Regions from separate parts of the Streptomyces sp. Pv4-95 genome, predicted to be linked through region 2. Evidence: riboswitches for the same ligand, from Rfam matches in the RefSeq annotation. Region 2 holds a riboswitch; the other holds the start of a gene.
The links. A riboswitch is a leader RNA that binds a small molecule or an ion and turns the genes downstream of it on or off. The one in region 2 is predicted to bind cobalamin.
Positions count from the first base shown of each region.

Region 1: linked by a shared signal. The riboswitch ahead of QOM21_RS25780 (prenyltransferase/squalene oxidase repeat-containing protein) and the one ahead of thiI (tRNA uracil 4-sulfurtransferase ThiI) in region 2 are both predicted to bind cobalamin.

Region 1 is NZ_CP127172.1:5,880,677-5,887,720, reverse strand. Features, by position in the region: gene QOM21_RS25785 (MBL fold metallo-hydrolase) at 88-1,230, shown strand; cobalamin riboswitch at 1,367-1,548, shown strand; gene QOM21_RS25780 (prenyltransferase/squalene oxidase repeat-containing protein) at 1,727-3,046, shown strand; gene QOM21_RS25775 (SCO2322 family protein) at 3,046-3,795, shown strand; gene QOM21_RS25770 (CbiQ family ECF transporter T component) at 3,792-5,045, shown strand; gene QOM21_RS25765 (ABC transporter ATP-binding protein) at 5,042-6,793, shown strand.
Region 2 is NZ_CP127172.1:8,198,723-8,205,766, forward strand. Features, by position in the region: gene cobF (precorrin-6A synthase (deacetylating)) at 1-640, opposite strand, end outside; gene thiI (tRNA uracil 4-sulfurtransferase ThiI) at 637-1,944, opposite strand; cobalamin riboswitch at 2,116-2,331, opposite strand; gene QOM21_RS36075 ((2Fe-2S)-binding protein) at 2,706-3,428, opposite strand; gene QOM21_RS36080 (cobalamin-binding protein) at 3,637-4,563, opposite strand; partial or broken gene QOM21_RS36085 (enoyl-CoA hydratase) at 4,875-4,994, shown strand; gene QOM21_RS36090 (helix-turn-helix domain-containing protein) at 5,112-5,333, opposite strand; gene QOM21_RS36095 (DUF2975 domain-containing protein) at 5,333-5,830, opposite strand; gene QOM21_RS36100 (ABC transporter ATP-binding protein) at 6,127-7,044, shown strand, end outside.

The DNA of each region.
Region 1 (7,044 bases), 2.3 Mb from region 2:
TCCACCACCGGAAAGCCCACTTCAGGCCGCACTGGAACTCGTTCTAGTTATAGTGAACGGGCATGCCCACACCGAGAGGGGACCGGGATGACACAGGTGACCGACCACAGGGGCGGGGTGTGGAGCATCGCCGTCCCCATCCCGGACAATCCGCTCGGCCACACCCTCGTCCACCTCCTGGAGACCGACCGCGGCCCGGTACTCATCGACACCGGCTGGGACGACCCGCACTCCTGGGACACCCTTGCCGCCGGCGTAGAGGCGTGCGGCTTCGCCCTCACCGACCTGCACGGCGTCCTGATCACCCATCACCACCCCGACCACCACGGGCTCTCCGCCAAGGTCCGTGAGGTGTCCGGGGCCTGGATCGCGATGCACGCCGCCGACACGGCCATGGTCCGCCGCGCTCGCGACGCGGAGCCGGGCCGGTGGCTCGACTACCTGACCGCCAAACTCACGACGGCGGGTGCGCCCGAGGACCACCTCGCGCCCCTGCGGGCGGCCCGCGCCAAACGCGGCGCCCGGTCACTGCCCAACCGGCGGCCCGCCCTGCCGGACCGCGACATCGCCCCCGGTGAGCTGCTCGACCTCCCGGGGCGCCGGCTGCGCGCGATCTGGACGCCGGGGCACACCCCGGGACACGTCTGCCTGCACCTGGAGGAGGAGCACCCGGGGCGGGGCGCGGGGGCCGGGGGTGCGGGGGCCGGGGGTGCGGGGGCCGGCTACCTGCGGGGCACGGGTGCGGGGGCCGGGAGGACGGCGGCCGGGGCCGCGGCCGGTGGGGCCTCCGGCTTCGGCCGGCTCTTCTCCGGCGACCACCTCCTCCCCGGCATCACCCCGCACGTCGGGCTGTACGAGGACCCGGACGACGCCACGGTCACCGACCCGCTGGGCGACTACCTCGACTCCCTGGAGCGGATCGGCAGACTCGCCCCGGCCGAGGTGCTGCCCGCCCATCAGCACGCGTTCGCCGACGCGGACGGGCGGGTGCGGGAACTCCTCACCCACCACGAGGAGCGCCTCTCCGGACTGAGAGCACTGCTCCGCGAACCCCTCACGCCCTGGCAGCTCGCGGTGGCGATGGAGTGGAACCGCCCCTGGGAGCAGATCCCCTACGGCTCCCGCAACATCGCCGTCTCGGAAGCCGAGGCCCACCTGCGCCGCCTGGTGAAACTCGGGCACGCCGAGCCGGTCCCCGGCTCCGACCCGGTGACGTACCGAGCGGTGTGAATCCCCGCCGGGCAGCCGCCCGCGCCCCGCGGTCACCGGGGACCGCAGCGGGGCAGGGCCCCGCGCCCCGCTCCGGCTCCCGCACACGGGGGCCCGCCCCGGGCTGCGGGGCCCGCCCCTATCCGTACGTGCGAGCGAGTCCCTTGCGGGCGCCGGTTAAGGTGTGCGGGACAACTTCATCCGTGCCTATCGGGGGAAGCCGGTGAAAATCCGGCGCTGACCCGCAACCGTGAGGACGGCCCACCCGCGCACCGCGACGCTCTCGCGGCTCGCACGGCCGTACGAGCCGGAGCACCCGCTGGCGCACGACCAAGGCTCCCGCCCCGGCCCCACCCACGGACGGCCGGTGCGCGGCACCGTCGAGGTATACGGAGCTGAGCCCGGTGCCACCGCGCGGACCCGACGACCGGGCGCGCGGGTGGCCGGCCGAGCGCGGCTGCGTACACCGCTGCGAACCGACCCGAGAGGCACCGACCCCATGGCTCCCCTGGCCCCCATGGCTCCATCCTTCGCCGTCCTGGCACGCCGCGCCGCCGTGGCCCTGGCCACGGCGGCGGTGCTGGGCACGGCCGCCGCCCCGGCCGCGTTCGCCGACTCCGCCGCACCGGCGGCCCCGTCGCCCTCCCCCGCGAAACTGCCCGCCGGCCTGTACGGCGCCGCCTCCCCGGAGTACGACGGAGTGTGGCGGCAGTCGCTCGCCCTGCTCGCGCAGGACACGGTGGGCCTGCGGCCCGCGGCGTCCGCGGTCGACTGGCTCACCGGGCAGCAGTGCGCCGACGGATCGTTCGCCGCCTTCCGGGCCGACCCGGCGAAACCGTGTGCCGCCAAGACGATGCGGGACACCAACCAGACGGGCGCCGCGGTGCAGGCCCTGGCCGCGCTCGGCGGGCACGGTGACGCGGTGAAGAAGGCCTTGGGCTGGCTGAGGTCGGTGCAGAACAAGGACGGCGGATGGGGCTCGACGGCCGGCTCGCCCAGCGACGCCAACTCCACCTCCGTCGTCATCGGCGCACTCGCCGCGGCGGGCGCGGATCCGGTCACCGTGACGTCGGGCAAGGGCGGCAAGTCCCCCTACGACGCGCTGCTGACCTTCCAGCTGAGCTGTGCGGCGAAGTCCGCGGAGCGCGGTGCCTTCGCCTACCAGCCCAAGGACGGCGTCCTGGCGCCGAACGCCGACGCCACCGCTGCCGCCGCGCTGGGCGCCTTGGGCAAGGGCTTCGTCGTCGCGCCGGCGGGCAACGACTCCCACGCCCCCATACGCCCGCTGACCTGCAAGGACGAGGGTAAGGACGGCCAGGGCGGCGACGACCGCGGCAGCGCGGACGCCGGTGCCCGGAAGGCGGCGGCCAGGGGCGCGGACGCCTACCTCGTCGCGCAGCTCGACGCGAACGGGCAGCACCTGCTGTCCGCGATGCCGGGCGCGGAGGACCAGCCGGACGTCGGCAACACCGCCGACACCGTCCTCGCGCTGGCCGCGGGGGCGCACGGCACGGCCGCGCAGAAGCCCCTGAAGTGGCTGGAGCAGCACGCGGCGGACTGGGCGAAGCAGAACGGCCCGGCGGCGTACGCCCAGCTGGTGCTCGCCGCGCACGCCACGGGCGCCGACCCGCGCGCCTTCGGCGGCACCGACCTGGTGGCCGCCCTCAACGCCACCGGCCCCGCACCGGCCGCCGGGCAGGGGAAGAACGCCGACGCGAAGGACAAGGAGGACGGCGGAAGCGGCATCAGCGTCTGGTGGATCGTCGGCATCGGGCTCGCCATCGGCGCCGGTATCGGCTTCCTGCTGAGCGGCCGCATGAAGAAGAACTCCCTCTGATGCGCTTCCCCCGTATCGCCTGCGCCCTCCTGCTGGCCGGCAGCGTCACCGGTCTGGCCGCCACGCCCGCCCAGGCACAGGAGTACCGCTACTGGTCCTTCTGGAACAGCAAGGCGGGCGGCTCCGGTGGCACGGGCGGCTCAGGTGGCTCCTGGGCGTACGCGACCGAGGGGCCGGCCACCATGCGGCCTGCCGACGGTGCCGTCGAGGGCTTCCGGTTCACCGTGAGCGCCGACTCCGCCGCGGCCGCCGGTCCGCGCACGGCCGCCGACTTCGACGCGATCTGCCAGGGCACTCCGGCCAAGGACAACAGCAAGCGGGTCGGCGTCGTCATCGACTTCGGCAGCGCGGCGGACGCGGCCGGCGGGGAGCGGCCGCCGAAGCCGCGGACGCACTGTGCCGTGGTCCCCGAGGACGCCTCGGCGGGCGAGGCGCTGGCCGCGGTCGCCGGGCCGCTGCGCTACGACTCCCACGCCCTGCTGTGCGCCATCGCCGACTACCCGCGGTCGGGGTGCGCGGACCAGGTCGACGGTTCGGGCGGCAAGGGGGCGCAGGACCCGGCAGGCGGCGAGGACACAGCCGACGCGGGCTCCGGGGACGCGGCCTCGGGCCGGTCGGCGGGGCAGGGTTCGGGCACCGGGGGCGGCCGCGAGGACGGCGGCCCGTCCGCCGGACTGCTCGGTGGCGGCGCGGCCGTCTTCGCGCTGGGAGCGGCGGCCGTGTGGCAGGCGCGCCGCCGGCGCGGATGAGCGCCCCGCGCGCGACCCGTACCACCGCGCTGCACGCCGGAGCGTGGTGGCTGTGGGCGCTCGGCCTGGCGGCCGCGGCCTCGCGCACCACCAATCCGCTGCTGCTCGGGATGCTGGTCGGAGTCGCGGGCTATGTCGTCGCTGCCCGCCGCACGGACGCGCCCTGGGCCCGTTCGTACGGCGCGTTCGCCAAGCTCGGCCTGTTCGTGATCGCCGTCCGGCTGGTCTTCGCCTTCGTCCTGGGCTCGCCGATCCCCGGAACCCACCTCCTGGTCACATTGCCCGAAGTACCGCTCCCCGACTGGGCACAAGGCGTCCGGATCGGCGGCCGGGTCACCGCCGAGGGCATGCTCTTCGCCCTCTACGACGGCCTGAAGCTGGCCGCCCTCCTCATCTGCGTCGGCGCCGCGAACGCCCTCGCCAACCCCGCCCGGATGCTGAAGTCCCTGCCCGGGGCCCTCTACGAGGCGGGCGTCGCGGTCGTCGTCGCGATGACGTTCGCACCGAACCTGGTGGCCGATGTGCAGCGGCTGCGCGCCGCCCGACGGCTGCGCGGCCGACCCGACCGCGGCTTCAAAGCCCTCCTCCAGGTCGGACTGCCCGTGCTGGAAGGGGCGCTGGAACGCTCGGTCGCGCTGGCCGCCGCGATGGACGCCCGCGGCTACGGCCGCACCGCCCGGGTACCACGCGCGGTCCGGCACACCACCTCGGCCCTCACCCTCGGCGGCCTGCTGGGCGTCTGCGCCGGGACCTACGGGCTGCTGGCCGGGTCCGGCGCCGGCTACGGTCTTCCCCTCCTGCTCGCCGGACTCGCCGCCGCACTGGGCGGGTTGTGGCTCGGCGGCCGCCGCTCGGTACGCACCCGCTACCGGCCGGAGCGCTGGGGCGTCCGCGCCTGGCTGGTGGCCGGCTCCGGTATCGCCGTGGCGGCCCTGATGATCCGGGCGGACACCGTCGCGCCCGGCGCCCTCCAGCCACCCGTCGTCCCGCTCACCGCACCCGTCCTCCCGCTCTGGCCGGCCCTCGGCGTACTGATGGGCCTGCTGCCCGCGTTCGTCGCTCCCCTGCCGCCCCGCACCTCGTCCGAACGTGCCGGGCCGGGCGACGGGCCCCGCGGCGCTCGCACCCCCGGTGCGTCGAAGGAGCCGGCCCGCTCCCCGAGGCCGCTCCGGGCCCCGAGGTCGCCGCAGTCCCCGCAGTCGTCGCAATCGTCGCAATCGCCCACGTCACAGAGGGAGTCCACCCAGTGATCCGGTTCGAGCAGGTGTCGGTCACTTACGGGGACGCCACCGAGCCCGCCGTGCGGGACGTCGACCTGACCGTTCCCGAAGGGGAACTGTGTCTTCTCGTCGGACCCTCCGGCGTCGGCAAGTCGACGGTGCTGAACGCCGTCTGCGGACTCGTACCGCACTTCACCGGGGGCACCCTGCACGGCCGGGTCACCGTCGACGGCCGCGACACCCGCACCCACCGGCCGCGTGAACTGGCCGATGTGGTCGGCACCGTGGGCCAGGACCCGCGGGCCCACTTCGTCACCGACACCGTCGAGGACGAACTCGCCTACGGCATGGAATCGCTCGGCCTCGCCCCGGACGTGATGCGCCGCCGCGTCGAGGAGACCCTCGATCTGCTGGGCCTTGCCGACCTGCGTGACCGCGCCCTCACCACCCTTTCCGGTGGCCAGATGCAGCGGGTGGCGATCGGCTCCGTGCTGACCACCCATCCCAAGGTCCTCGTCCTGGACGAACCGACCTCGGCCCTGGACCCGGCCGCCGCCGAGGAGGTGCTGGCGGTGCTCCAGCGTCTCGTGCACGACCTCGGGACGACGGTGCTGCTGGCCGAACACCGCCTGGAGCGGGTGGTGCAGTACGCGGACCAGGTGATCCTGCTGCCCGCACCCGGCGCGGCCCCGGTCCTCGGCGACCCCGCGCAGATCATGGCCGTCTCCCCGGTGCACCCCCCGGTCGTCGCCCTGGGCCGCCTCGCCCAGTGGTCGCCCCTCCCCCTCTCCGTACGCGACGCGCGCCGCAGGGCCGCCCCTCTCCGCGACCACCTCCAGCAGCTGGAGCCGGCACGCGGCACGAAGGCAACCGCGAGCGGAACGGGCTCGTACGGGCCAAGCACGGGCGGACGAGGCACCGAGGGACGGGGTACGGAGGGACGGGGTACGGCCGGACCCCGTACCGGCGGATCAGGAGCCGTCGCTGCCACCCCCGCAGCCACTGGTGCCCCGGCCGCCCCGGCCGCCGTAGTCTCCAAGGTCACCGTCCAGCGGGGCCGTAGCGACGTCCTGTACGGGGTGGACCTCACCGTCCACCCCGGCGAGACCCTTGCCTTGATGGGCCGTAACGGTGCGGGCAAGTCCACCCTGCTCGCCACCCTCGTCGGCATGCACGAACCGTCCTCCGGCACGGTCCGGGTCGGCGACGCCACCCCGCACCGCACCCGCCCCCGCACCCTCCTGCGCCACGTCGGGCTGGTCCCCCAGGAACCCCGCGACCTGCTGTACGCCGATACCGTCGCCGCCGAATGCGCCGCCGCCGACGACGACGCGGACGCGCCCGCGGGCACCTGCCGGGACCTCGTCACCCGCCTCCTGCCCGACGTACCGGACTCCGTCCACCCCCGCGATCTGTCCGAGGGCCAACGCCTCGCGCTGGCCCTCGCGGTCGTCCTGACCGCCCGGCCGCCGCTGCTCCTTCTCGACGAGCCCACCCGCGGCCTCGACTACGCCGCCAAGGCCCGCCTGATCGAGGTGCTGCGCGCGCTGGCCGACGAGGGGCACGCCGTCGTTCTGGCCACCCACGACGTGGAACTGGCCGCCGAACTCGCCCACCGCGTCGTCATCCTGGCCGACGGCGAGATCGTCGCCGACGGGCCCACCGACGAGGTCGTGCTCGCGTCGCCCTCCTTCGCCCCCCAGGTCGCAAAGGTCCTCGCGCCGCTGCCATGGCTGACGGTCCCCCAGGTGGCCCACGCCCTGGAGGCCACCGCATGAACGCCGCACACCCGACGCCAGACCACCCCGAGGGGCCACCCGGGGGCCCCCTCCCCCCTCCCCCGCCCCCACCCCCGCAACGTGAGCCGGACCGCCCGCACCCCCTCGGCCTGCACCGCCTCGGCCAGCGCCACACCGGCCCAGGTCACACCGGTCTGCGTGAGACCGGTCAGCGCCCCCTCGGCCAGCACCGCTTCGGCCTGCGTCACCTCGGTCGGCTCCGCCGCCCACTCGGCCCGCACCGCCAGGAC
Region 2 (7,044 bases):
CGCCCCAGTACATCCACCAGCCCTCCGCCCGGTGCGCGGTGAGCGCCGCACCGACGTCGAGCATGACGGCGACGTCCTCGCCCGCGACGAGTCCTGACCCGGCGACGTGTCGGCCGGGGGCGATTCGGAGCGGCCTGCCGAGTCGGGTCAGCGTCGTACGGTGGCGGGCGGCCAGCACCGAGATGCTGCTCACCCCGGGAATCACGTTGTATGTGAACGACACCTGGCCGCGGGCAGCCACCTCATCCAGCGCGTCGATCGTGCTGTCGTAGAGCGCGGGGTCGCCCCACACGAGGAAGGCGCCGGTCCGGCTCGGCGCCAGTTCGTCCTGGATGAGCCGCTCGTACAGGGCGGCCCGGTGGTGGCGCCAGTCGACGACCTGGGACCGGTAGCCCGCGGTGTCCGCGGGGGAGCGGTCACGCCGCGGGTCCTCGGCTTCGACCACCCGGTGGCCGGGGCCGGCGTGCTCGGCCACCAGGTTGCGGCGTAGTCGTGTCAGTTCGGACGTCCGCGTGCCCTTGTCCAGGAGGAGGAACACCTCGCAGTCCCGCATGGCCCGCACGGCGGCCAGCGTCACATGCTCCGGATCTCCCGCGCCGATCCCGATCACCAGGATCCGCCGCAGGTCCTCGCCGGTCATGAGGACACCGCCGCGGACGGTGCCGTCGCGCACACGGCCGTGCCCGTACCGCCATGCGCGAACTCGCTGTCCGCGTCCGCCCGGTCTTCCCCTTCGATCTCACCCGGATACATGACCTGGACGTCGCGCAGCAGGCCGTCCACCACGTCGTCAAGATCGAGGCGCTTCTCCACCGAGCGCAGGTCGGTCAATCCGGCCCGGAGGGAGACTCGGGGTGGTGCGAGGAGTTTGCAGCAGTCCTCGTCAGGCAGTACGGAGATCTCCGCCGTGCCGATGGCCCGGGCTTCGTCGATGATCTCCTGCTTCTCCCAGCCGACCAGCGGGCGAAGCACCGGCAGGGTGGCGGCCTCGTCCACGGCGGCCATGTTCGCGAGGGTCTGGCTGGCCACCTGCCCCAGGCTGTCACCCGTCACCAGGGCTTCCGCTCGGGTCCGGCTCGCCAGCGCGGAAGCCGCGCGGACCATCAGCCGTCGCTGTGCGACGACCTGAAGCTTGCCGGCCCCCGCGATGGCCAGTTGCTTCTGGGCGTTGCCGAGCGCGATGACATGCAGCCGTCCGCCGGGCTGGTAGCGGTTGAGTTCACGCGCGAGGGCGTAAGCCTTGTAGACGGAAGCGGCGTTCGTGTACGGGGCGCCGGTGAAGTGGACGAAGTCGCAGCGCAGCCCGCGACGCATCGCCCGATGGGCCGCCACCGGCGAGTCGTAGCCGCCGGAGAGCAGCACCAGGGCACGCCCGCCGGAGCCGACGGGGAGCCCGCCCGCCCCCTGGTAGCGGTTCCATGAGACATAGCTCTCCTTGTGGTCGATCTCGACCGAGAGTCGTACATCCGGGTTGGAGAGGTTCACCGGCACCGGTCCCAGAGCTTCCTGGACGCGTGCGCCGAGAAAGCGCTCGAACTGCGACGAGGTCATCTCGAAGCCCTTGTACCGACGCTTGACCCGCACGGCGAAACTGATCCCGGGCTGCTCGGCACGGGCGTCGGCGAGCGCGTCCACAGCCACCTGCGTGATGTCCGCAACGGTGCCGGGGACCCGCAGGGCGGGCTCCACCGAGTTGAACCCGATCACCCGGCGGGCGCGCTCCACCAGGACATCCTGCGAAACCTCGCCGCCGAGCACGGTCACGTTCTGGCCGGACTTGATCCACGTGGAGCCGCCTATGCCCCGCAGAGCGTGGCGGAGGTTGTCGTGCAACCGCTCGGTGAACAGGTGCCGGTTGCGGCCCTTGAGGAAGATCTCACCATGCTTGAGCAGGACACAGGGGCCGCTGGGGCGAGGCGTTCGAGGGGAGGGGACGGTGGGCATGCTCGGTTCGTCGGGCACGAAACTCTCCTTCGCGAGTCGTCGTGAGGACCGGATCAGGGCCGCGAACGGGATGCGGGCCGGCCCGTCCCCGTCATGCGCAGGGAGAGGTGGAACGCGCCACTCGGTCATCGGTCCCGGTACCGGGTCGCCGTGGATGCGTGCGCGGTGATCACACCCCGCACGAGCAGTGGCAGGTCTTCGGACTCGTGGGCACATCCCGAAGGACGGGGCACCTACTGACCGTCGCTTCCCAGGTCACACGACCCAGTGCTGGATGACGGCGGTCGTTCCCACTCACCGCTGCGAGGCAGTCCCGGACTCCCACCGGGTTCCCTCTTACGACACCCCGTCTGGCGGACGGGGCGAACCAGCTGCTGGTCCAGGGTAGACAAGGCGGCACACGGCCCACGCACCAGCGGGGGGGGGGCCACCGCGCGCCGCGGGCCTCAGCGGCCTGGCAAGGCGTCGGACTCGACCGTAGACAGTGGTTGCCTGATCGTGGTCCCCTGCCGCACCGATCCGGAGGTCTGACCACAGCAAGGCCGGTAGACCACTCAAGGAGTCCGAGAGTTCCACAGCGAGCGGAACGACCGCCGTGCCCGACACCGGCCCTCCTTGCGCGAGGAGGACACATCGCGCGACGACACCGGGCCGCCAGCACCTCACCGGTACGCGCTTCCCGGCATCACCTCCGTACTCGTCGTATGACGCCGCGATCTCGGCCGGATCGCGAATGGGCCCGGCCCGAAGGGGCTGACGCCCTATCGCCCGGTTCGCCTCAGCACGCAGTCTCCGCAGAGCCCTCCGCCTGGAACGCGGTAGTACAGGCAGCAACTGCGTCGTGAGAATTCAGGGACGGCGGGATCCAGGGTTCCGGTGTCGCGCAGAGGCGGGGCGTCGAGCAGGGTCGTGGTCAGCGCCACCGCTCGTTCCGCCGCTTCCGGGCGGCCTGTTCTGTGGCACCAGTCGTGCAGGACACGGAGGGTGCCGACCAGTGCCGAAGCGGCGTTGCCCCACAGCACCCGGGGGGAGATCGTGGCCACAGTGCTGACGGCCTGGAGCAGCGGCACCAGGTGACCGTGCAGGACCGCTGCCAGTAGTTGGCCCGACAGATCCTTCTCGGAGGTCGAGGGCAGGGGGCACGGGGCGGGCAGCCAGAGTTCGTCAGGGGTGCTCCGGTCCGGATGCCACCACAAGGCGTCGCTGTCGAGATCGGGTAGCCGTCCGGTCAGTACCGCGGGTGCAAGGGCGATGGACCACAGCCGCCCGGCCAGGCCCTGGTAAACGAGGGATGCGGCGACCCGCCGTTCCGCTGTGCGGAGCCGGGTGGCGACCGTCTCCAGGCGGTGGCTCAGTGCCGGTGAGGCATTCTCTTGGTACAGCTCGGCCAGGGGGACAAAGCCCTGGTCGCGCGGTGTTCCGGCATCGGTCCGTACGGAGAAGAACGGCCCTACCAACTCGCTGCGGCCGAGCGTTGCGGTCATCGGCTCCTGCGGCACCGGGCCCTCCTCGGTTCGGGCTGGGTTGCCCGGGCCGGATCGTAGCGGCCTGGGTGGGTTCGGTGCCGGGTCGGGTGGAGCCGGCAGGCGCCCGGCTCGGTGCTCCGTGAGGGAGCGGCCCGGTGAGGCGCGCTATGGCCGCATTGGGAGGCTGTTGCCTCGCAAGCCGTGGTGCCATTGTCCAGCCCTATGGTCACTCCTCCACTGCGGACAGGCGGGTCGCCTCGCCCGGCACCACGGGGTCGCCCGCATCGACGGAGTGCAGGACGTGGGCCAGGACCTCCGCACCCCGGACCACCCTCGGGCCCGGCCGGTTGAAGTAGGCGGGCCCGTCCAGGACCCAGACGGCCTCGTTGCGCACGGCGGGCAGTTCGTCCCAGCCCGGCAGTTCGGTGAGCAAACGGCGTTCCCGCAGCGTGCGGTCAGGGCTGAAGCCGCAGGGCAGAACGAGGATCACGTCGGGGCGGGCGGCGCGTACCGCACTCCACTCCATCGGCTCGGTGTGCTCGCCCGGCACCGCGAGCAGTGGCGTGCCGCCTGCGCAGGTGATCTGCTCCGGCACCCAGTGCCCCGCCGGCCAGAGCGGATCGAGCCACTCGATGGCCACCACGCGCGGTCGCGTTCGCCCGGCGGTCAGCTGCTCCACCTCTGCCAGGCGGGTACGCAGCTCCTCCCGCCGCTGCTCCGCGCGTTCACGTACGCCAAGCTGAGCGCCTACCGTGACCAGGCAGTCCAGTACATCGCCCAGGGTCCGCGGCTCCAGGCTGAGCACCTTGGTGTCGGCGTCCAGGACCCGCACCGCTCGGGAGACGCTGCTGTAGGACACCGCGCACACGTCGCACAGGTCCTGGGTGAGAACCACGTCCGGAGCGAGGGCGGCGAGAGCCCGGGTGTCGAGGGTGTAGAGCGAGGAGCCCGTGTGGGATGCGCCGCCCACGGCGTCGGAGATCTCCCTGCTGCTCAGGGTGTCCGCGGAGAACTCGGCAGCCGTGACGACGGGCATCCCGGTGACGGCTTCCGGCGGCCAGTCACATTCGTGGGTGCGGCCCACCAGGTCGGCGGTCAGACCGAGTTCGGCCACGATGTCGGTGGCCGCGGGCAGCAGGGAGACGATGCGCATGTTCCGACCCTAGGTGTATTGACCCGGCAGCGTTGTGCACACGGTCGATGGGCGGCTGACCTGCGAGCGCGGTGGTGGCATCGGTGGTGGCGAACGCACCGACTGTCCGCAGCGGGCGGTACCACCACCGGGCCGCCGGCTCGCGCTGGACGAGACTGGAGGAGAACAGCAGCGCATTCGTGCCTACCCCGTTGCCGCACAGGACGGCTGAGCGCGCGCAACCGCGGCGCGCCTCTGGGCGAGCACCTGCCCACTGGCCGAAACTGGAGTACGCGACGGCGAAGTGCTCCTGTGCAGTTCGTGGCGGGGTGGTTACCGAGGGCGTTCGCTTCGAACGGCGCCTGTTCCACGCCGTGTTCGCGACCGCGGATCAGAAGGAGGGCATGAGCGCCTTCGTCGACAAGCGACCGCCGGACTTCGTCCACCGCTGAGCGGGCGGCGCCGTGACGGGTGTGGGCCACTGTCTCCGCGACAGGGGCACGCGCCGGAGGTGATGCCGGCTTGGTGAAGTCTTCCTGTGGTTCAACTGCTCAGTCCCTCTCAACTGCCTAGCTCCCTTCGGCGTCGTGGGGCACCCAGCGCAGGACGTCGCCGGGTTGGCAGTCAAGGGCGTCGCAGATGGCTTCGAGGGTGGTGAACCGCACCGCCTTCGCCCGTCCGTTCTTGAGCACGGCGAGGTTGGCGGGGGTGATGCCGACGGTGGCGGCGAACTCGCCGACCGACAGGTTGCGTTCGGTGAGCAGGCGGTCGAGGTCGACGACGATCGCCATCAGATGACTCCGGCCATCTCCGTCCGGAGCGCCGTCGCTCTGCGCAGGAGACTTCGCATGATCAGGGTGAGCATGGCGAACGAGGCTCCCGCACCCGCGGCGGCGATCGCGGCTGCCAAGCCGCTCAGGACGTCCATACCGTCGTCCGGGGAGGGGATCTCGGCCACCGCCAGGTGTGCGGCGGCCCCGACCGCCAGCGTCGTGGCCACGACCGAGGACCCGATGATGATGTCGACCCACGGGTAGGCCCGTGGAGTGAAGATCGCGCCGTGCCGGACCATGCCGAGCAGCCTCCACACGGCGGCGAGGGCGACCTGGACGCAGGCCACGCCGAGGATGGCCACCGCCACGTAGGGCGCCGCGAAGGGGGCGTAGGCGGGGAAGACGTCGACCTCGTCGGCCGCCGTGGTCGGGATGACCACGATCTGGCCGAAGAGGCCGAGCGCGATTGCCACGGCGATAGCGGCCCGGAGCACGCCTGTGATGAGGTGATGCATCTATCGATTGTCGATCGACGCCTATCGGAAATCAATAGACCGAGGTGAGTTTCGGTCATTCGCGTTCGCCGCACGACCGTTGCAGGACAAGGGCTCATGCAGCACACAGGCTGAGGACCCGTCATTTGCCGGGGGCGAAGGGCGACCGAAACACGTGTGTTCGAAAACTCGGCGCTGTCGTTAAGCCCGACATCGAGCTGGACGACTGGCCAGGGGGACCACGTGACGTCGACCGCATCACTGCCACAGCAAGACGCGGAGCCGCTTACGCCTCCCATGGGGCAAGGAGGCCGCTCGTGAAGCCGAGGAGGAAGCGTGCGCTCGCCCCGAGCGGGATCTCGGACGCGGAGCGGGAACTGTTCGGGGGGCGGTTGCGCTGGGACCAGTCCTTCGTCCGCCACGAGGACGCCCTGTCCCGGTTGGGGTTCGGGCAGATGGCCGTGGCTCTACCCCGCATGGCGGGGACGGTGTTGCGCACCGCGTGGGAAGTGGACAGGCGAGCGCTGGCCGGACTGATGACGGCCCAGCTCGGGCAGGGGGTGACGGCCGCGTGGGGGCTGGTGGCGGTCAATCGCGTGCTCACGCAGCTCTTCGCTGACGGCCCGACAGCGGACAAGCTGCGCGCTGCTTTGCCCTCGCTGCTGATGCTTGCGGTGGTGTCGTTGGGCTCGGCGATCCTCGCGGCGTGGTCGACAGCGATGTCTGGCAGGCTGGAACCACAGGTGGAGCGAGCCGTTTCCGTCCGCTATTACGAGGCCATCACCCGGGTCGAGGTGGAGGCGACCGAGCGTCCGGAGATTCAACGGGTCCTGGAGGCGGGGAGGTTCGGGACCGACTCGGCACGCAGCATGCTCCGGCTGTCGGTCGGCGTGGGCAACGTGCTGATCGGCATGGTCGCAGCCGCCGTCGTGCTGGTCTCACTGCACTGGATCCTGCTGCCGATGCTGCTGGCCATCGCGCTGCCCAAGGGGTGGGGTGCGGTGCGCTCGGCTCGCCGTGACTACGCCTCGCGCATGAAGTGGGTCGATCACAGGCGTGCGATCGTCTCCATGCTTGCCTATCTGACCCGGCCCCACGCCGCGGGCGAGATCCGTGCCCACGCTGCCGGGGAGAGACTGCTGGCCGGCTATGCGGAGATGTCGCAGCAGTCGGAGTCGGAGCAACGGCGTCTGGCGCGGGCGCAGGCGAACACCGATCTGGTCGCCGGCGGATTC